DNA from 4 places in the Priestia sp. P5 genome. Region 1 is predicted to be linked to each of the others. Evidence: riboswitches for the same ligand, from Rfam matches in the RefSeq annotation. Region 1 holds a riboswitch; each other region holds the start of a gene.
What was found. Region 1 has a riboswitch for cobalamin ahead of MMB69_RS14825 (ABC transporter substrate-binding protein). Riboswitches for the same ligand answer to the same signal wherever they lie in the genome.

Region 1 (5,009 bases):
TATGACCGGCTTGCAGGGGAATGAGTGGTTCACCCATTTTTGCACGATTAGATTCTATGCCTTTATATGTATTAAGCCCGCCTAGTTGAATACCTAAAAGAGCAGCCACTGCGCTTTCCCCGTATCCGCTATTTGGACTTGGATGCTTCTTAGCATCGCGCTTAATCAAACTCGTTACATGCCAAAGAGAATACTGGCTTTTTGCTACATTAACAGCGGTCATCACCACTGCAGTTAACCGACTTGGAATATAGTTTAATACGTCATCGGTTTTTGCACTAAAATAGCCGAACAGAAAGTAGCGTTCATTTTTATACCCAACCATTGAATCGCATGTGTTAATAGCTCGGTAAAAAAAGGCTAGGGCTCCTCCTCCTATAAATGCATAAAAAAGCGGAGCTGTAATACCATCACTTGTATTTTCAGCCACGGTCTCTACCGTCGCTCTGGCAATTTCTCCTTCTGACAAACGATCTGTATCTCGTCCCACAATCATGCTTACTTCATATCTAGCTTTCTCCATATCTCCTAGCTGAAGCGGCTTTTGTACCTTATAAGCAGCTTCGCTTAAAGAACGAGTGGATATAGTAGTCGCAATCATTACGCCCTCTACTAAAACACCTAGTATAAAATGAACTTCGTATAAAGCATGGAGGAACAAAAAGGGAACAACTCCTGCGAGCACAGCCATACTTATCACAAGAAGAAATCCTTTGAATCGTTTTCCTGCACCTTTATTTAATCTGGAATCCATCCAATAAATCCACTTGCCAAACCAACGAACGGGATGCGGCCAATTTTCAGGGTCGCCTATAATTCGGTCAATTACTAAAGCAATCGTCATGGCCGTCATGTGTGCAATTATCGCTTGTGTAATACTCACTTCTTCACCTCTTTCCCTTAAGTCCCTGCTCTAAGCTTATTTTCACCAGCTTGGCTACCGCTTGACCTAAAGCGGTCATAGAGCCTGCATATTCATATAATGTTCCTTGCTGAGACGCTGCAACTGAGATGCTGTCCGTAGATGTTCCTGTAGCAATCGTCTTTGTAGCTGGATCTATGATACCCAGCTGTGACAGCGTTTTTGTTTTGGCTTCTGTGGCCGCAATAAAAAGCTGTAAAAACGCAGCATCCGTAAGCGTACCTTCAACGAAAAAAAACATATTAATTGTACCGGGAGAGGAATAGAACGGCACAGCTTCGTCAGCTGTAATATCTACTGCGTTTCCTACTCCAGCCGTTATCACGGAAGCTACTCTTACTCCGTAGCCTTCATAACAGTAAACTGCTCTTTCTTTTAACCAAACAGCTGTCATCAACCCTACGATTTGCTCATGGCGCACATTTTCTTTCATCAAATATTGCTCATACTCCAAAGAAGGAGTATCTGAATAATAGTCTTTGTGAACAAATCGATTGTAAAAGGTGTCCGTTTCCGTAATGCCTGTTCCTAAAACCCCTGAGCTGTATGTTTTATAAGAAGTCTCGGTTTTCATAATTAAAAGCTCAGGCCGTTCTTCAATTTTAAGATGTGAAAAGGGACCAATCCCCTTTTCAATTCGAACTGGAATATGGTCCCTCTTCTTATTTATTGTACACCTCAGGGTATACTGCTTTTGCTAAGTCCTCTAAGCCATCTACAATACGAGGTCCTAAGCGGTTGATTTTGTTTTGGTCAACCTTCTCGATGTTACCCTCTTTTACAGCAGTCATGCTGCTCCAAGCGGGACGCTTCATAATCTCATTTTTGTCTGCATCATACGTTGCGATAATAACGTCAGGGTTTAACTTAACAACTTGCTCTTCAGAAAACTTAACCCAACCCTTTTCACTAGCCGCTACGTTATCAGCACCGATCATAGTAAGCATTTCGTTCATGAACGTACCTTTTCCTGTTGTATAAATCTCAGGAGCTCCTGATACCTCTATCCATACTTTTTTACGATCTTCTTTTGAAATCGTTTTTGCTTTTTTCTCAATTGAAGCTACTTTTTCTTTCATGTCTTTAATTGTTTGATTAGCTTCTTTTGTTTTGCCCGTTAATTTACCGATTTGCGTAATAGAATCATAAACCGTATCAAACGTTGTTGAATCTTTTACAACAAATACCGGAATCCCCGCACTTTCAATTTGTTTAAATACTTCATCCGAAACGCCCATACTTGAAGCGTGTGCCAGCACTAAATCAGGATTTAAAGCAATAACTTTTTCTGCATTAACGTTCATATCTCCTACCTGCGCTTTTTTCTTTACGCTTTTAGGATAATCATCGTTGCTTGTGACACCGACTAATTCTTTTTCAAGGCCAAGGGCATATACAATCTCCGTATTACTTGGCATTAGTGAAACAATTTTCTTAGGCTGTTTTTTTAACGTAATTTCTTTATCACGCGCGTCTTTTACCTTCACAGGAAATGCAGCTTGTGACGTTTGTCCTGTATCTTGCTTCGTTTTTTTATCACTGTTGCTTTGGCTGCCTGCACCGCATGCAGCAAGTACGATGACTAACAGTGCAATAATAGAATACGAAAGCCATTTTTTCATCTAAATACTCCCCCTATATATTGTTCATTGTGAATACGAAACCTCCACGTTAAAGAAAAAGCAAATGATCATGCAAAAAGCAGCGCTATCCTGTTTTTCCGCTTTGACTATGTATACTGCTCGCAGGCAGCTTCAAAATAAAAAAGCTTTACTTTCAATTGAAAGCAAAGCAGGTAACGTCAAGATAAGCAGGAAAAGAATCCATTCACTATACTTGATATGTATGTTCATTACCCTGCTTCACCCTTCCTCGAAGGTTTCACAGCTAACAATAAGGCAGGTCTCCTGACTTACGCACAAAGCGCTTACAGTGGCGGGACCGCGCTGGTTTTTCACCAGACTTCCCTTTTCACTCAATCTTTAAATTGAGACCTTATTGCTTTACGATTATTCACTTGTCCTAGTATACCCCACTCATCGAAAAATGGAAATAGCAATTCTCACAAAAAAAGAGGTTGAGCCATAACTAAATCACTCCAATTTAAAGATGAACAAATGGGATAAAGAAGCTAATATGAATCGCTTGTTACAGCGCTGTTGATTTCCGTGCCAGGCTTCGCTTTCCGCGGGCGGCCGGTGAGCCTCCTCGTCGCTGACGCTCCTGCGGGGTCTCCCCTGTTCCGCTTTTCCCGCAGGAGTCTTCTCCTTGCTCTCCAATCAACCGCTAGAAGCAACTAAACACATAAAACCTACGTTCACTCTACCAATGAAAAAATCCGAACGAGTTAGATTCTCCATTAAGAATCTTAATTCATCGTTCGGATTTCCCTTCAACTAAAATACGTTTGTCCTAGTCTCCTTAGGTAATTAAAGAGTTGCTAAAAATTCACGGACCGCTTCAGGCGTTTTAGCATTTGCACTGTGCAAGTGTGCAATTTTTTCACCGTTTTTATATACAAGAAGAGAAGGAATACCCATTACATTGTTTTCAGCAGAAAGTTCTTCAAACTCATCCTTGTCAATTTTAAACCATGCTTTATCTGTATTTTCGTCAACGATTTCATTAATGAACATATCCAAACGTTTGCAATCAGGACACCACGTTGTCGTAAAAATCCCAACGCTTAGTGTTTCGTTCTTAATTTGTTCGCGAAATTGTTTTTCTTCCGTAAATTGTTTCATTGTGTTACCTCCAGCATCTATTCGTTCCTTCTCCCTATTCTATGGTAAGAAGTCTGACTTCATTATAAACGATTTTTTTATCGTTGTGCTAATGTTTCAGCTTATTTAGACCATAACGGTTTTAGACGTAAAAAAATGCTAGCTTAAAAAAGCTAACATTTCGAAATCGTAGAATGTTGTGTCTATTATCAGCTAAACCATTTAGGGGGCATATTTCGGTTCCAATAAATTTTCCCTAAATCATAATGCTTTTGAAAATTATCTGCAGCCGCATGATAGTGAAAATTAAACCAGTATCCATCTTTTGGAGGATTTTCACGTCGTACATGAAACCGTATTAAGTCCTGACCGGTCTCCCGGTCATATACATGGAAAATCTTTTCACCGTAGCCAGCAGCAGGGTGCTCGCTTATCTCGAGATTCTGAATCGACTGTTCACGTTCAGTGCCAATGTCAGTCAGCACTTCTTCAATTTTAGGTAACACTGCTTGACGAAATTCATCTTCAATGACAGGTCCAATTTTTGTTCCGAATTTTTCCACTGACTGTTTTTCAGCTGATTCCATTGCATACGTAACAAATGATGAAACGTCTTCATATTTTGGTTCTTCATATGGCAAATGAATATCTTCTATAACAGCTGTGATAGGAGTTGTTTCTCTTACATACCCTGCTTTATGTTGCTTGTCCGCTTTTGCATCATCAACGTATAAATATTCTGGTGGAGTGACAAGCCCAAATGTAAATACTGTAATAAATACAACTAGCATTCTTTTTATCCATCTAGGCATTCGTATCTTTCCTTTCTCATCTTTTCCCATATGGTCTTTTCATATTGTAAAATTCATTATCATAACTCACTAGGTATTGTAACATACTTATTAATTTTTTACCTATATTTGCTTATTCATTTATGCTGTCTACGGGCATTCGACTACTTTTTAGTTAGCACCTTCCTTCTTCTGTTTGCGGTTATCACACCGAGCGGAAACCTATACAAGATATTCCTTTTTTGCTGGATGCTTAAACACAAAAGTATTTTTATGTTCAAAAATATATCATACTTTTATGAACTTTAGATGAAATTCATAAAAAAAACTTCCAAAACTTTTTAATTCCTAAAAGGTTTTGGAAGTCTTTTCAATGAGCGTTATTCATTTTACTTTTTTGTTTATTTTTGTATATCAATTGTCCCGTAATGAAATTTTGATGTTTTTCGTTTTTGCACGGTAAATCCATGTTCTTCAAAACGAGTGCTTTTCCAATGATCTTTGAGCACGATCTTTTGTTTGGCTACTCTTTTTGCTTCTTGTATAGCCATTGGCGTTAGCGTGGTATACAGT
Region 2 (5,009 bases), on a different contig from region 1:
GAGTGGTGTTCAAAAAGAAAGAAACTGCCTTTTCTCTTCAAGAAGAAAGCAGTAAATAAAAAAGAAAGCTTATACTCTCCTAATATAAGCTTTCAGATTAGTCCCCGCCGTTTGAGGCGGGCTTTTTTTATATTTGCAGCAGCAAATTCGCAAATAAAGAAGAGCGCTCGGACAACGTATCAATTTGAATATGTTCATATTCCGCATGTATTCCTTTTCCGCATGCTCCTAATCCATCCAACGTGGGAACGCCAATGGCCGCTGTAAAATTGCCATCACTTCCGCCTCCAACAGCTGCTTCTTCTAATTTCATACCCAGTTTGGCCGCGATTGACTGAGCGCATTCAAATAACTCTTCCGTTTGTTTAGACTTGACCATCGGAGGACGATTCATGCCTCCCGTTACTTCGAGCTTAATTCCTTTTAAAATGGGTGTTAAATTCAAAATAATATCCGTCATGCGTTTTGCTTCTTCTTCTGTAGAAACACGTAAATCCACGTGCGCTTCTGCATATTCCGGCACCACATTTGTACCGCTGCCTCCCGTAAATGTCCCAACGTTCACCGTTGTACCTTTTTCATAATCTGTTAAGCCCTGCAAGAAAATCACTTGACGCGCCAGCTCTTCAATCGCATTGATTCCTTCTTTGTGGTGATTACCCGCATGTGCTGCTCGTCCCCATACTTTTACGGTGAAGATCCCCGCTCCTTTGCGGGACGTTTTTAACGCACCTGAACCCGCCACCGCCGGTTCCGCTACTAGCACTGCTTCACTTCTTTGTGCTTCTTCTTCAATGTATTTTTTAGAAGAAATTGACCCAATCTCTTCATCAGAATTGCAAAAAAACACAATTTTTTTATCCAGCGATAAGCCAAGCTCTTGAATCGCTTTAATCGCCCATATAGATTGTATAATGCCGCCTTTCATGTCTAAAATTCCCGGACCGTACAGCTTGTTTCCCTCTGTTCTTAGACTCAGCCTTCCCTTTTCCCATACCGTGTCAAAATGACCGATAATTAAAAGCTGCTTTTCTCCTTCTCCAATCGTAAATTTCAAGTGGTTTCCTACTTCTTTTTCTTCTATGATTTCGTACCCTACCCCTAACCGCTTTTGAAACAGCTGCGTTAAATACATTCCACACTGATCTACTAACTCTTTACTGTAGGACGGTGATTCTTTTTTCACAAATCCAACTAAATCTTCAAGCATATCTCGTTCGTGTTCTTTTAAATAACTAAACACGCTTTGTTCTACCATTACCTGACTCAAATCAATTCCTCCTCCAAACAACCCCTGCTGCTTGCATTAAATGCTTTCATTTATCGTACGTATAACTATGTTCTACGTTTCACATAACGACCTTAAATTATCCTTAATTATAATGGTTTTCAGACAATTTTCCATCCTTTAAATACAGATAATACTTTAACTTATTCATAACCGACCGAAAATAGCCATAAACTTCAACAAATTCATACAAAAAAGCTTCAATCTTCAACAGATTAAAGCTTTCGTTTGACTAATTGACATTTATTTTAATATTTTTCCCTTTTGACTTCACACTCACAAAAACAAACATAGACACTAAAAAAATAAACAGAATAACGCCAACCATTTCAAAGTTTACTTCGGCCCATGGGTTAAAGAAAGTGAATGCTAAATAGAACGACACACCATACGCGAGGACAACAATAACCCAGCCCATCAAGCGGGAAGCAGATTGTCCAAATTTGCTCGATTCATTCACCATTTTATGTACAATCATCGAATCGATTGTATCTGTGAGCATCATACCAAACATAAATACTAGTCCCAACAAAAGCGGCGTATACTTGCCTGCGTTCCCTACGGCTAGAGACCACACCGCCGTTTGACTGACCGTTTCGGCTGCTAAAGCGAACAATGCCCCTACAAGAATAATTAAAAAAGGATTCGTTGTTCCTTTTGCGATTTTCGGAATAAACTTCCCTTTTAATCCGCTCAGCTGAAAATCTTCTTCTTTATTTTTAGTTCGAAGCAAATGATATGTGTTTAATGTCCCAATCAGAAATAGAGAGATAATGGATACCCAAGATGCAAAATGATCGAAATATGATGGAAACGTAAAATTTTTCATCACCACGCCCAGCACTCCGGCCGTGACGGCCACCATTCCTCCGTGACCTAGTGAAAACAGCGTTCCGACCCAAGGGGCAAAACGGCTGCCCATTCGCCAATTATATCGAGTCTGGCCGTCAATAAAAGCTAAGTGATCTGCATCCAATCCGTGCCTGATTCCTAATAAAAAGACAAGTAAAAAAACTGATAAACCTTCCATTTCCTACACTCCTTTTTTTAAAATAAAACGTAAAAAAGCCTCAATTCTATAGAAATTGAGGATGTGTCGGCATATGAAAATAAACAGCAATTGCTCACTGCGTACCTTGATACACCGCCTCTTTCCTAGAAGAGTCAAGTGTACAGAATAGGTAGGTCTCCTGGCTTGAGATCATCATTTTCTACCGCCTTCCCCGTTTTGAGTGACGATAAGATAGAAAACTCCCTGCTTACAGTGGCTGGACCGCTCGAGATTTGCACTCGATTCCCTGTTACCTCTTACGCTATGTAAGAGCACCTAAACTGTGCGAATGATTCATTTTCTTCCTCATTATACTAGTACTTCTTACAAATGAATAGAGAAAATTCAAATAAAAAAGCCCTGCTAAGCTTTACATGCTTAGCAGGGCTTTTTAAAGCAATTAAACTACTTCTACCGTTACGTCTACGTTGCCGCTGATTGCTTTTGAATACGGGCAGTATGAATGGGCTAGGTCTACATATTTTTTAGCTGTTTCTAAATCTAAGCCTTCGATATGAGCTTCAAGCGCTACTCCAATTTTCACTCCTTGATCAGCTTTATCAGGAAGCAGCTGAACAGTAGCTTTTACTTCACTGCTTTTGATTTCTACGTTATGTTTTTTCAACATAAATTCTAACGCGCTGTTGAAACAAGCACTGTATCCAGCTGCAAATAGCTGCTCTGGGTTTGTTGCTGTTGTTGCTTCTCCACCAAGCGCTGGAGGTGTTGCAACGTCTAAGTTAAAGATGTTATCTAAAGAGTGAACTTCTCCTGTTCTTCCACCTGTGTTAACGACTGTTGTTTCATATAAAGCTTTCATGTATAAACCTCTCCTCTTTTTCATTAACTTTATTAAAAATTTTTATTTATCGTTTCTGTAATTTAATTGTACACAATTTAATTTTAAAAAACAAGTATTGAATACATTAAAAATTTCCCAATAAAAAAAGCCGCGTATTTGCGACTTTTTCTTAATAATATTGAGACTGTTCGTCATAAGCTGATTTTCGAAAAATAGACAAGTTGGTAATAGCCCTCATCAGTTTCGTATTAAAAATAACATAATGAATAAACAGCGCCAGCACGCAGCCTAAAACGGCTCCTGTTAACACATCAAATGGATAATGAACGCCAACCCATACGCGTGAAAAGGCAATGAGTACGCCCATGACAACCCACATGCGCCCTGAACGTTTGAAATGCAGCCAAATGGTAAAAGTGATAACTAATGCAGATGTAGCATGATCGCTTGGAAATGAAGAATTTGCGGCGTGATCAATAAGCTGATTCACGTGGTGAGAGATAAACGGACGATCTCGATAAGCAAATAAACTAATCACTTTATTGATAATGACTCCTGTGGCACAAGCACATAAAGCTTGAAATGCTACAACACGGCTGCCGTTTTTATTAATAAGTAAAAACAAGCCGAGTAAAACAATAAGTACATACTGGGCATAATCTGCAAAGAATACCATCAGCGAATCTACAAACTTCACATGCGAGGCGTACTGATTCACCGCATGGAAAATGGTATAGTCTACTGAATTAATAGCTGATAACATAATCGAAATCCTTTCTTATTTTTAAATGTCATTAGCTATCTTATCAGTTTCTTGGGAAAATGAACATGTTTTTGTCAGAAGCTTCCTAACTGGTATTTATAGATAATGTAGTCAGGCTGAGTAGTAAATCAACAGACTGTCGCTCATTAACTCACCTGTGAGTGATCCACAATATTTTTTTGCAAAAAGATTTCTTCTAAAGAAGGTTCTTCGACGTGAACTTGATAAATGTCGATGCCGCATTGAATCAATTCACGAATAATAAGAGGAATATTTCTTTCTTTTTGAAGCATCACTTTTGTGTACATGTGATGGTATTCAACTTCGGGACTCAACGTACGGAAAAACTGTTGAATGTATTCTTTGCGACTGTTTGGATAAGGATCATGTTTGATCATCACCGTTTTTTTCGCTTGATATTGAAAGCGCAGCTCTTCCATTGTACCTTCTGTTAAAATGACCCCATTTTTCATAATCGCTACACGTGTACAAATCTTCTCAACTTCATTTAAATTATGAGACGTCATAAAAATTGTCTTGCCTTGATTTTGGAGTTCTCTTATTAGTTCATGAATGTGGAGAGCAGATTCAATATCTACTCCAGAAGTTGGTTCATCTAAAAAGATAAGATCTGGGTCTGTCACAATTGCTTGAGCAATTCCTAACTTCTTTTTCATTCCAAATGAAAACTTTCCAACTTTCTGATGCTCATGTCCTTCTAATCCTACTTTCTTCAGTACATTACTACAGTGTTCTTTCGAAAAACGATGGCCGTTTATCTTTAAAAAATAGCGCAAATGATTGAGCGCTGTCATCTCATCATAAAAGTTAGCATAGTCAGGAAGAACGCCTATTTTCTGCTGAAGCTCTAAATCAATATCACTCTGTCCCAGCAGCGTAAATTCTCCTGCTGAAGGAAATGAAACGCCGGTAAGCATATTAATAAAGGTAGACTCCCCTGCTCCGTTTCTTCCTAAAAACCCGTAAATTTCTCCTTGTGGTACCTGTAAATTAATACCGTTAACAACTGTTTTAGATCCATATTTTTTAGTTAATTTACTTGTTTCAATGGCATACATATTATACTTCTCTCCTTTTAAAACTC
Region 3 (5,009 bases), on a different contig from region 1:
AAAAGCAACAGATGAGTCGGGCTGATATGAAAAAACAAGCCAAAACATCCTCGCAAAACCTTGTGATGAACGTACTCATTGCCATTGTATCTGTATGTATTTTAGCTCTTATTATAAATGTTTTTGTACTAATGAAATGAGCCGTTATGCTGCTCATTTCTTTTTATTAGGTTCAGCTTTTATTGAAGCGTTTGAGGTCTCTTTCACTAGAGAGCACATTGTGAATAGCATATCTTTTTTTAACAAATGATAGTTGTGATATGATGAAGCAATAGTACATTAGACAAAAAGCTGGAGGTTACTTAGTATGCCATTACTTAGATTTGATGTAATAGAAGGAAGAGATGAAAAAGAGTTAAAAACATTACTAGACGCTGCTCACCGAGCGATGCTAGAAGCCTTTGGCGTGCCAGAACGCGATCGTTATCAAATTGTACATCAGCATCCTGCTCATGAAATGATTATTGAAGATACAGGTCTTGGCTTTGAGAGAAGCAAGGATTTGGTTATTATAAGCGTAACAAGCAAACAGCGAACAGAAGAGCAAAAGCAAGCTCTTTACAGATTAATTGTAAAAGAGCTTGGAGAGAGCTGCGGCATTCAGCCAAACGACATTATGATTTCGATTGTTGAAAATGGTAATGCTGACTGGAGCTTTGGCATGGGAGAAGCTCAATTCTTAACTGGGAAATTATAAAACGGTTTATTATCTAGAGAAGCCCTTATTTCTAAGGGCTTTTTCTCATTTTGTCTATAAAAATATTATTCTCTTAGTCACATCTTACTCAAAATTAAATACAGACATCTGTCAAATGAATGATACAATAAGCTTATATGCCATTTTGAGTGGAAAAACCATAAAAGAGTTCGGCGTACTAATTTTAGAACAACAATAAATTTACATAAAGATGTAAAGATTTAAAGGTTAAAAGAGAAGTGTATAAAATCTGTAAAACAAAAGAACAGTTACGCGTTAAACATAGGAGTAAAAGGTTCTTCACGTGTTTTTTCGGATAATAAGAGAAAGTAATTTTGATCATTGAGGAGGAACTTAGAATGTTTGGATTTGATGCAGATGTATCGCCACTGGTGCGAATTAAAGTAATTGGGGTCGGCGGTGGAGGAAATAACACCGTTAACCGTATGATTGAACACGGTGTACAAGGAGTAGAATTTATCGCCGTTAATACGGATGCTCAGGCGCTTAACTTATCTAAAGCAGATGTGAAAATGCAGATTGGTGCGGCCTTAACGCGAGGATTAGGTGCAGGAGCTAATCCAGAAGTGGGAAGAGAAGCAGCCGAAGAAAGCAGAGAACAAATTCAAGAAGTACTGCAAGGCGCAGATATGGTATTCGTAACAGCTGGCATGGGCGGAGGAACTGGTACTGGAGCAGCTCCGGTTATTGCCCAAATTGCCCGTGAACTAAATGCTTTAACAATTGGAGTAGTCACTCGCCCGTTCAAGTTTGAAGGAAATAAACGTACGAAGCAAGCAGTAGGCGGTATTACTGCGATGAATGAATCGGTAGATACCCTTATTGTGATTCCAAACGACCGCTTGCTTGAAATTGTCGATAAAAAGACGCCTATGCTTGAAGCATTCCGTGAAGCAGATAATGTTCTTCGCCAAGGTATTCAAGGTATTTCAGATTTAATCGCTGTGCCGGGGCTGATTAACCTTGACTTTGCTGATGTAAAAACAATCATGTCTAATCAAGGATTTGCGCTTATGGGTATCGGACGAGCTTCCGGATCAGACCGGGCAATTGAAGCAGCGAAAAAAGCGATTTCTAGTCCGCTGCTAGATGCATCGATTGATGGAGCACGAGGCGTGCTGTTGAACATTACGAGCGGCAGCAGCTTGAGTCTTTACGAAGTACAGGAAGCAGCAGATATTGTCACGTCCGCTTCTGATCAGGACTTAAATATGATTTTTGGATCTGTGATTAATGAAGATTTAAAGGACGAAATGATGGTAACCGTTATTGCCACTGGATTTGATGATGAAGATGTTTCACCATCAGCTTCTACTTCTAGAGTTTCAAGAGCACGCTACTAAATTAAATAACCAGCTTTTATGGTAGCAATTGTTTTTCAATTGCCTTAAAAGGGAATCCGGTGCAAATCCGGAGCGGTCCCGCCACTGTAACAAGGAGCCTTATGTCAAAAAGCCACTGTCTATTTAGAGACGGGAAGGCGGTATAAGGCAATGACTTGAAGCCAGGAGACCTGCCATAAATCTCAGCACACAATAACCTACGAGGATAGGGAGGTGTTTTGGCAGAATCAAAAATAAGATAAACAAGGGATACGTTTATCTGAATTTGTTGTGAAGACAAGCACTTCTTTTTAGAAGTGCTTTTTTGTGTATTAAAATAGAAGGTGGAAAAATCAATGATAAATAATAAAAAACTCGTATCTATGATATTTCTCGTGTTACTTTGCCTCACTGCTTGCGCTCCTAATGAAGAGAGCGTAAGTATAAAAGAAAGAAAGAAAACGGATAAAAGTGTGACGTTTTTATTTAATTTTACATCTGCAACGCTTGATCCTCATAGGGACGATAATTATACAGCAGTTCGTGCGGGAGTAGGGGAGACGCTCGTTAAAATCAGCGACGATTTAAAAATAAAGCCTTGGCTTGCTGAAAAGTGGGAAACGAAAGATAACGGCCTTACATGGACATTTATGATAAGAAAGAACATCACGTTTCAAAATGGAAAAGCGCTGGATGCAAATGCCGTTAAGTCTTCTCTTCAAAGAACGATAGATCAAAGCTATGCGATGAAAAACGCTTTAAATATTAAAGAAATGAAAGCGAACAGTCATGCGCTGACAATTACATTAAAAGAACCAATGCCTAAATTTCCTTCTGAGTTAGTGCATCCAAACACAGCTATTATAGATGTTGATGTTTCTAATATAGCTAAGAAGCCCATTGGTACAGGACCATTTCACGTTTTGACTTTCGATCAAGGAAATCAAGTGAAGTTAGAAAGATATGAACATTATTGGAATGGAAAAGTGAAATTGAAAAATGCGATCTTTGCATTTAACGAAGATGCTAATGCGCGAGTTGCGGCTCTTCAGTCCGGGACAGCGGATATTATTTATCGGCCGCCTTTAGAAAGCTTGAGCACTTTACAAGCGAATTCGTCTTTCAAAGTAAGTGGAGTACCTAGTGTGCGTACTCATTTATTGCTTTATAATCAAACCAATGACTCATTAAAAGACGAAAATGTAAGAAAAGCTATCGATACTTTATTGAACCGAAAAGAAATTGTCAGTAGCATAATGAACAATCAAGCGGCAGCGGCTCGAGGTCCATTTTTACCTCAATTTCCTTTTGCTGATAATACTGCTAACGAGCAAAGAGGTATGACATCTGCTAGAAAATATTTAGAGAAAGCAGGCTATCAAATCAAAAATGACAAAGCAATCAAAAATGGAAAGTCACTATCGCTCTCTCTTGTCACATACAGCTCTCTGCCAGAACTGCCTTTAATTGCTCAGCTTATACAGTCTAATGCGAAAGAGTTAGGAATTACTATTAAGATTCACCTAGTTGAAGATAGCGATGAATATGTAATGGCAAAAGATGATTGGGATTTAGCATTGTACAGCCTTATCACAGCACCTAGAGGGGATGCCAGCTATTATTTAAGCACGAACTATTTGCCGGGCGGTGGTTTAAATGCCAGTCGGATTAATGACGATACGCTAACAAAAATGATAGAACAGTTAAATTCAACCGTAGATGACGCAAAACGAAATCAGCTAGCCAAGCAAGCAACCGCTTTGATTAATAGAAAAATGCTGACATCATCGATTGTACATCCAAACATTGTTGTTGCTTATAATCAACAAGTGAAAAATTGGACAACAAATCCAAGTGAGTATTATATGCTGACTCAGCATTTAGACGTAACGCCGTAGTCAATATTGTTGTTCCTATAGGAAAACGAGAAAGTATACAATGATAGATAAAAGGATGTGACAGTAAACGTGCAAGAAGTACAAATGTATCAAATTAAAGAAGTAACAGAAAAGGATGCGAAAGTGGTTCAGTTTGTCATGAATATGCGGAATGAGCTATTTCCTATGCTGGAAAAAAATCAGCTTCCTGTGGATTTGCTTCATTTTAATGAACATTACGTTCAAGCGAAAGACGCTGCTTTTTTTGCAGCTGTTACGGAAAATCAACAAGTAATTGGAACAATTGGTTTATACGCTTACGATGGAAGGTTTCATGCATTAAAAAAGCAATATGAACATAAAACTGCAGCTGAGATTGTAAAATGCTATGTCGATCCAGCGTACCGGCGTCTAGGCATTGGACAGCAGCTGTTAAAAGCAGTGGAACAATTTGCTCAAAATCATTTTTATGACACGTTGTATCTGCATACTCATCCTTTTTTACCGGGGGCTATCCCATTTTGGACTTCACAAGGTTTTATCGAAAGGCTTGCTGAACAGGAAGAGCCATGGAATACGCTGCACATGGACAGAAAAATACAACCAGTCGTAATGTAACGATATTATACAGTAATTACCATAGAATCTAGATAAGAGCTCATGCTATAATAAGCGTACTTACATTTATAGCCTGTAGGGCAAGTCCTTACAGAAAAGAACCACGTTTCGAATTGGCTGAAGCGTGGTTTTTTTCTATGAAAAACAAATAACAAAATATTTTTAAAAATATATATGAAATCGCTTTCAAAATAATGAAATATATTATATAATTACTAGTGTTGTGTTGTACTTTGTTAGTGTTAAATCAATATCCTACATGTGTGAGCCGACTGCCTTATGGTAGTCGGCTTCCTTTTTATGGTAGTATTCTAAAAGGAAATAGCATTCTTTGAAATGGCTGTAATCGTCATGACAATAGTTGTCCCAAAGGCCCATTTGAAAAGAAAGAAAAGTCGCAATCATTCCAAACCCTAACAAAGAAAGCATTATCCATCACCTCTTAAAAAGTTAGAAAATTCTATTAATTTATAT
Region 4 (5,009 bases), 2.8 Mb from region 1:
CATGCTTGTCATCAATTATTCACTCCTTTTAACTATGACAGCTTTCACATTCTTCAATGACTTCACTTGATGTTGAACGTACGTAGTAGGTCGTTTTTAACTTTTCTTTCCATGCCGTCATATGAAGATCCAGCAGCTCTTTTGCTCGGATATCATTTTGCACATATAAGTTGAATGAAATGGATTGATCAATATGGCGCTGTCGCTTGGCGTTTTGCTTAATGCTCCAATGCTGATCAATTAAATAAACGGACTTATAATACCAGTTTGTTGCTGGCGATAAATCTGGTGCCGTCACTGGGATTTTATAGTTTTTCTTTTCCTCTGAATAAAACTTACGAAAAATCGGATCAATACTTGCAGTAGAACCCGCGATAATAGATGTTGATGAATTAGGTGCTACAGCCATTAAGTATCCATTTCTTATCCCATTACTTTGAACTTCGTTACGCAGTTCACTCCACGCTTCGCTTGTGTATTTACGTGTTTCAAAATAAGCGCCTGACTCAAAATCTGAGCCTTTAAATAATGGATATGCGCCTTTTTCTTTAGCTAAGTTCATGCTTGCCTGTACGGTTAAGTAAGCAATTTGCTCATACAATTCATCGCAGTATGCTACCGCTTCATCTGTTTCCCATGCTATTTTCTTTAAGGCAAGCAAATGGTTCCAACCAAATGTACCAAGCCCTACTGCGCGGTACTTTTGGTTTGTTAGTTTTGCTTGAAGTACGGGCAAATCATTTAACTCAATAACGTTATCAAGCATGCGTACTTGAATTGGAATTAAACGTTCAAGCACATCTTCAGTTACGGCTCTCGCTAAGTTGATAGATGAAAGATTACATACAACAAAATCGCCCGGATTCTTTGTAATAATAATTTTTCCGTCTTCCGTAATTTCCTCTGTTACGACCGTTGTGCTTTGGTTTTGCGTAATTTCTGTACATAAGTTGCTGCAGTAGATCATGCCATCGTGGCGGTTTTGATTAGCTCGGTTAACCGTATCACGATAGAACATATAAGGCGTTCCCGTTTCAAGCTGCGAAAGCATAATGCGCTTGAAGATTTCAATAGCAGGTACTGTTTCTCTTGAAAGCTGTTCATTATTTACACACTCAGCGTAACGAGTGCGGAACGAACCGCTGCCTTCTTCTTCATCGTAAAAATCTTCTAACGAATAGCCCATCAGCGTACGAACTTCGTGAGGATCGAATAAGTGCCAGTCTTCACGTGCTTCTACTTTTTCCATAAACAAATCTGGCAAACATACGCCAGTGAATAAATCATGCGTGCGCTGGCGTTCGTCACCATTGTTCAAACGCGCGTCTAAGAATGAAAAGATGTCTTTATGCCATACGTCTAAATATACGGCAATAGCTCCTTGTCGTTGACCTAGCTGATCGACACTTACAGCCGTATTATTTAGTTGTTTCATCCATGGAATTGTTCCTGATGATACGCCTTTAAAACCTTTTATATCACTTCCTCGGCTTCTAATATGACCGAGGTAGACACCAATTCCGCCTCCATTTTTACTAAGCGTGGCCAAATCTGTATTGCTATCATAAATACCGCGTAAGCTGTCATCAATCGTATCAATAAAGCAGCTAGATAGCTGTCCGTAGCTCTTTCCTGCGTTTGAAAGCGTTGGTGTGGCAACTGTCATATATAGACTAGAAAGCGCCCAGTACGCTTCTTTTACTAATGCTGTTCGATTTTCTTTCTTTTCTTGAGACATCAGCGTCATAGCAATGATAAGAAAACGTTCTTGCGGTAATTCGTATACGCGCTTATCATGTGATGTCGCTAAATAGCGATCTGCTAATGTCAACAATCCAATGTATGTAAATAAACGATCGCGTTCAGGAATAATGACTGAAGCAATTTCATTAATTTCTTCTTCTGTATATGTTTTTAATAGTTGTTTATTATAAATGCCGATTTTTGTTAGTTCTTGAATAAGCTGATAAAATGAACCGTACTTCTCTTTTTTATCATAACCTCGGTTGTCCGCTGCTTTTCGATATAGTTCGTTTAAGTATACGTCTGCCGCTACGTACGTCCAATCTGGTTCTTCCATTGAAATACGCTCTAAGGCTGCTAAAATTAGGACGTTTGCAACCTTTTCGTCCGTCATATTTTCCTTTACTGTAACAGTTTGAATAACCTTTTCCTCATACAAAGAAAAATCAAGCTGCGTAAATTCTTTTTTTAAACGTTCAATATATGCAGTTAATTCATGTAGAATTGTAGGCTTTAATGTATTCACCATAAATATGGCTCCTCTCTTCACTTCAAAATAAAAAATCGCTCACCGTACCTCGGTGAGCGAATAGAACGAAGATAGAAGAAGACACTAAGTCTTTTCTCAATCCTCGCTCTACCCTCTCACCTCCCGAAGAAGATAAAACGACATAAAAAAGGCAGGTCTCCTGACTTATGCTTCTTTTTACTTTAAGGCCTTCCCATGATGTTTACTCACAGTGGATCTCCTTATTTCATCAGCATTCACAGTTGCGGGGACAGCTTTGGATTTTCACCAAATTCCCTTTTAAGTCTTTTTATCAGACACCTTTTTCACTGGAAAACACAAAATATAGTATTTTATTATTGTTTAACAAACAACATATTGTGTTATGTTATAAACACATTATATAGGACAACTTAGAAAACTAGCAACCTATTTTCAAAAATAATTTTGTTTTTTACGATAAAATCCTTCGACTTTTTTCATCAAACTATTCCATCATAACATGTTTTGACACGCTTGATGGAACAATGTGCTCTTTTTAAAAAATTTGTCCTATTTTTCTACTAAACATTGACAACCTCAATAAAAAAACCGTTTTTCATAAAAAACGGTTTTTAATTATTTGTATTCTTTTTCAAATGCTGTGATTGTTTTGATAAAATTTTTATCAATATCGTATCCTATCCCCGGTTTTTCCTTCACCTTTATTACTCCGGCTTCCACCTCTACTTCGGGCTTAATAATATCTTTTTCCCAATAGCGAGACGACGCAGAAATGTCACCTGGTATCGTGAAAGAAGGCAGTGTGGCAAGGGCAATGTTATGAGCTCGTGAAATCCCGGCTTCTAACATTCCTCCAACCCAAAGTCTTACACCATGCTGGGCGCATAAATCATGAATTTGCTTTGCTACGGACATTCCGCCAACTCGACCGATTTTCACATTGATAATCTTACAGCTTCTTTGTTCAATTGCATGACGTGCATCTTCATAGCTCACAATACTTTCATCTAAGCAAATCGGCGTCTTCATTTGCTTTTGTAACAGTCGATGATCAAGGATATCATCAGAACTTAACGGCTGTTCGATCATCATTAAATTCAATTCATCTAGTTTCTTCAACGAATTACTATCGCTTAACGTATAGGCTGAATTGGCATCAGCCATAAGAGGAATGCTTGGAAATTCATCTCGAATTTGTTTTAGTAACCCATAGTCAGCACCCGGCTTAATTTTCACTTTAAAGCGCTTATAACCATCTTTCATGTAAGTTTTTATTTGTTCTTTCATTATGGAAATATCATTTAAGCCAACTACCACTCCAGCTTCTACAGCAGACCTTACTCCTCCAATTACTTCAGATAACGGCTTGTTTTGCCGCTTTGCATACAAATCCCATACAGCACAGTCTAAAGCTGCTTTAGCCATGTTATTTCGCTTTAGAGGTTTGAATAACTTTTGAACATCCTCTGGTTTTTGAAGCTGATGATGAAGAAGCGAGGGAATTAAAAAATCGTCTAACATATGAAAACATGTCTGAATCGTTTCTTCCGTATACCAAGGAGATGAAAAAGCAACGACTTCTCCCCACCCTGTAAATCCTTGTTCATCTTCTACTTCAAGCAAAATCAATTCTCGATCCTGCACTGTACCATAGCTTGTTGAAAAAGGAGAAAGAAGCTTCATGTCAATTTTATAAAGATGTACTTTTTTTATAATCATCGATTAGCTCCCTTTCTGTATGAACGATGATAGCTTCCGGCGTATGATTTTATTAGAAGCCGTTCGCGGCAGCTCCTCTACTCGAACGAAATACTTTGGAAGTTTGTACTTTGCTAAAAATTGTTGAATGTGTAAAGATAATTCTTCATCTGAAACGTCTTCGTTTACAACAATACATGCAGCTGGCACTTGTCCCCATTTTTCATCAGCTACTCCCGTTACACCGGCCTCTTTAACAGCGAGATGCTTCAACAAAACATTTTCAATTTCAGCTGGATATACATTTTCTCCACCTGAAATAATAAGGTCTGAACGTCTGTCTAACACATATAGAAAGCCTTCTTCATCCACTTTCCCGATATCTCCTGTATAGAACCAGCCTTGTTGAAGGGCTTTTTTAGTAGCTTCAGGTTTATTTAAATATCCTTTTGTAACATTTGGACCTTTAACAATGATTTCTCCTGCTTCACGTGTTTCATTTCCATTCTCATCTACAATTTTCATCTCACACGGAAATAATGGTTTACCTGCTGATCCCAGTTTTCGCAAACTATCTTCAGGTGAAAGCGTAACGAACTGTGAAGATGTTTCTGTCATTCCATACGTTTGATAAACAGGAATTTCTTTATTCACACAAGCCTCTAAAATAGTAAGCGGTGCGGGTCCTCCTCCTAAAAGCATGCAGCGAAACGTATGCGGATATTTCCGTTCCCCTAACTCATCGAGCATATTGGATAGCATGGAAGTGACAACCGAAATAATTGTTACCCCTTTGTTTTCAATCGCTTCATTTACTGCTCCTGCTTCAAATCGTTCTTCTAAAATGATTTTCATTCCGTAAAAAACGCTCCGCATTAAAATAGATAAGCCGCTAATATGAAACAAAGGAACCGCTATAAGCCAGCAGTCTTTTTCATTTAATCCTAAATTAAGTGCTGAGCCAACGGAACTCCACCAGTGATTTCCATACGTCTGCAGCACTCCTTTTGGATGACCCGTTGTTCCAGACGTATACATAATGGTGAATGTCTCCTCG

Region 2: another riboswitch for cobalamin. It lies ahead of MMB69_RS23705 (HoxN/HupN/NixA family nickel/cobalt transporter); the one in region 1 lies ahead of MMB69_RS14825 (ABC transporter substrate-binding protein).
Region 3: another riboswitch for cobalamin. It lies ahead of nikA (nickel ABC transporter substrate-binding protein); the one in region 1 lies ahead of MMB69_RS14825 (ABC transporter substrate-binding protein).
Region 4: another riboswitch for cobalamin. It lies ahead of MMB69_RS00085 (ribonucleoside-diphosphate reductase subunit alpha); the one in region 1 lies ahead of MMB69_RS14825 (ABC transporter substrate-binding protein).

The regions. Positions count from the first base shown of each region.
Region 1 covers NZ_JAKWFJ010000001.1:2,770,428-2,775,436, forward strand. The annotation lists gene cbiB (adenosylcobinamide-phosphate synthase CbiB) at 1-883, opposite strand, end outside; gene MMB69_RS14820 (adenosylcobinamide amidohydrolase) at 888-1,496, opposite strand; gene MMB69_RS14825 (ABC transporter substrate-binding protein) at 1,585-2,544, opposite strand; cobalamin riboswitch at 2,803-2,935, opposite strand; gene MMB69_RS14830 (hypothetical protein) at 3,071-3,205, opposite strand; gene MMB69_RS14835 (thioredoxin family protein) at 3,352-3,666, opposite strand; gene MMB69_RS14840 (YpjP family protein) at 3,855-4,457, opposite strand; gene MMB69_RS14845 (class I SAM-dependent methyltransferase) at 4,838-5,009, opposite strand, start outside.
Region 2 covers NZ_JAKWFJ010000004.1:64,973-69,981, reverse strand. The annotation lists gene MMB69_RS23715 (DoxX family protein) at 1-59, shown strand, start outside; gene MMB69_RS23710 (M20 family metallopeptidase) at 128-1,291, opposite strand; gene MMB69_RS23705 (HoxN/HupN/NixA family nickel/cobalt transporter) at 1,521-2,318, opposite strand; cobalamin riboswitch at 2,452-2,634, opposite strand; gene MMB69_RS23700 (organic hydroperoxide resistance protein) at 2,740-3,159, opposite strand; gene MMB69_RS23695 (undecaprenyl-diphosphatase) at 3,311-3,904, opposite strand; gene MMB69_RS23690 (ABC transporter ATP-binding protein) at 4,051-4,983, opposite strand; gene MMB69_RS23685 (ABC transporter permease) at 4,985-5,009, opposite strand, start outside.
Region 3 covers NZ_JAKWFJ010000005.1:98,542-103,550, reverse strand. The annotation lists gene MMB69_RS24705 (hypothetical protein) at 1-140, shown strand, start outside; gene MMB69_RS24700 (tautomerase family protein) at 308-697, shown strand; gene ftsZ (cell division protein FtsZ) at 1,057-2,061, shown strand; cobalamin riboswitch at 2,064-2,253, shown strand; gene nikA (nickel ABC transporter substrate-binding protein) at 2,397-3,938, shown strand; gene MMB69_RS24685 (GNAT family N-acetyltransferase) at 4,008-4,535, shown strand; gene MMB69_RS24680 (hypothetical protein) at 4,791-4,964, opposite strand.
Region 4 covers NZ_JAKWFJ010000001.1:15,928-20,936, reverse strand. The annotation lists gene MMB69_RS00090 (ribonucleotide-diphosphate reductase subunit beta) at 1-12, opposite strand, end outside; gene MMB69_RS00085 (ribonucleoside-diphosphate reductase subunit alpha) at 29-2,272, opposite strand; cobalamin riboswitch at 2,406-2,591, opposite strand; gene menC (o-succinylbenzoate synthase) at 2,870-3,973, opposite strand; gene MMB69_RS00075 (o-succinylbenzoate--CoA ligase) at 3,977-5,009, opposite strand, start outside.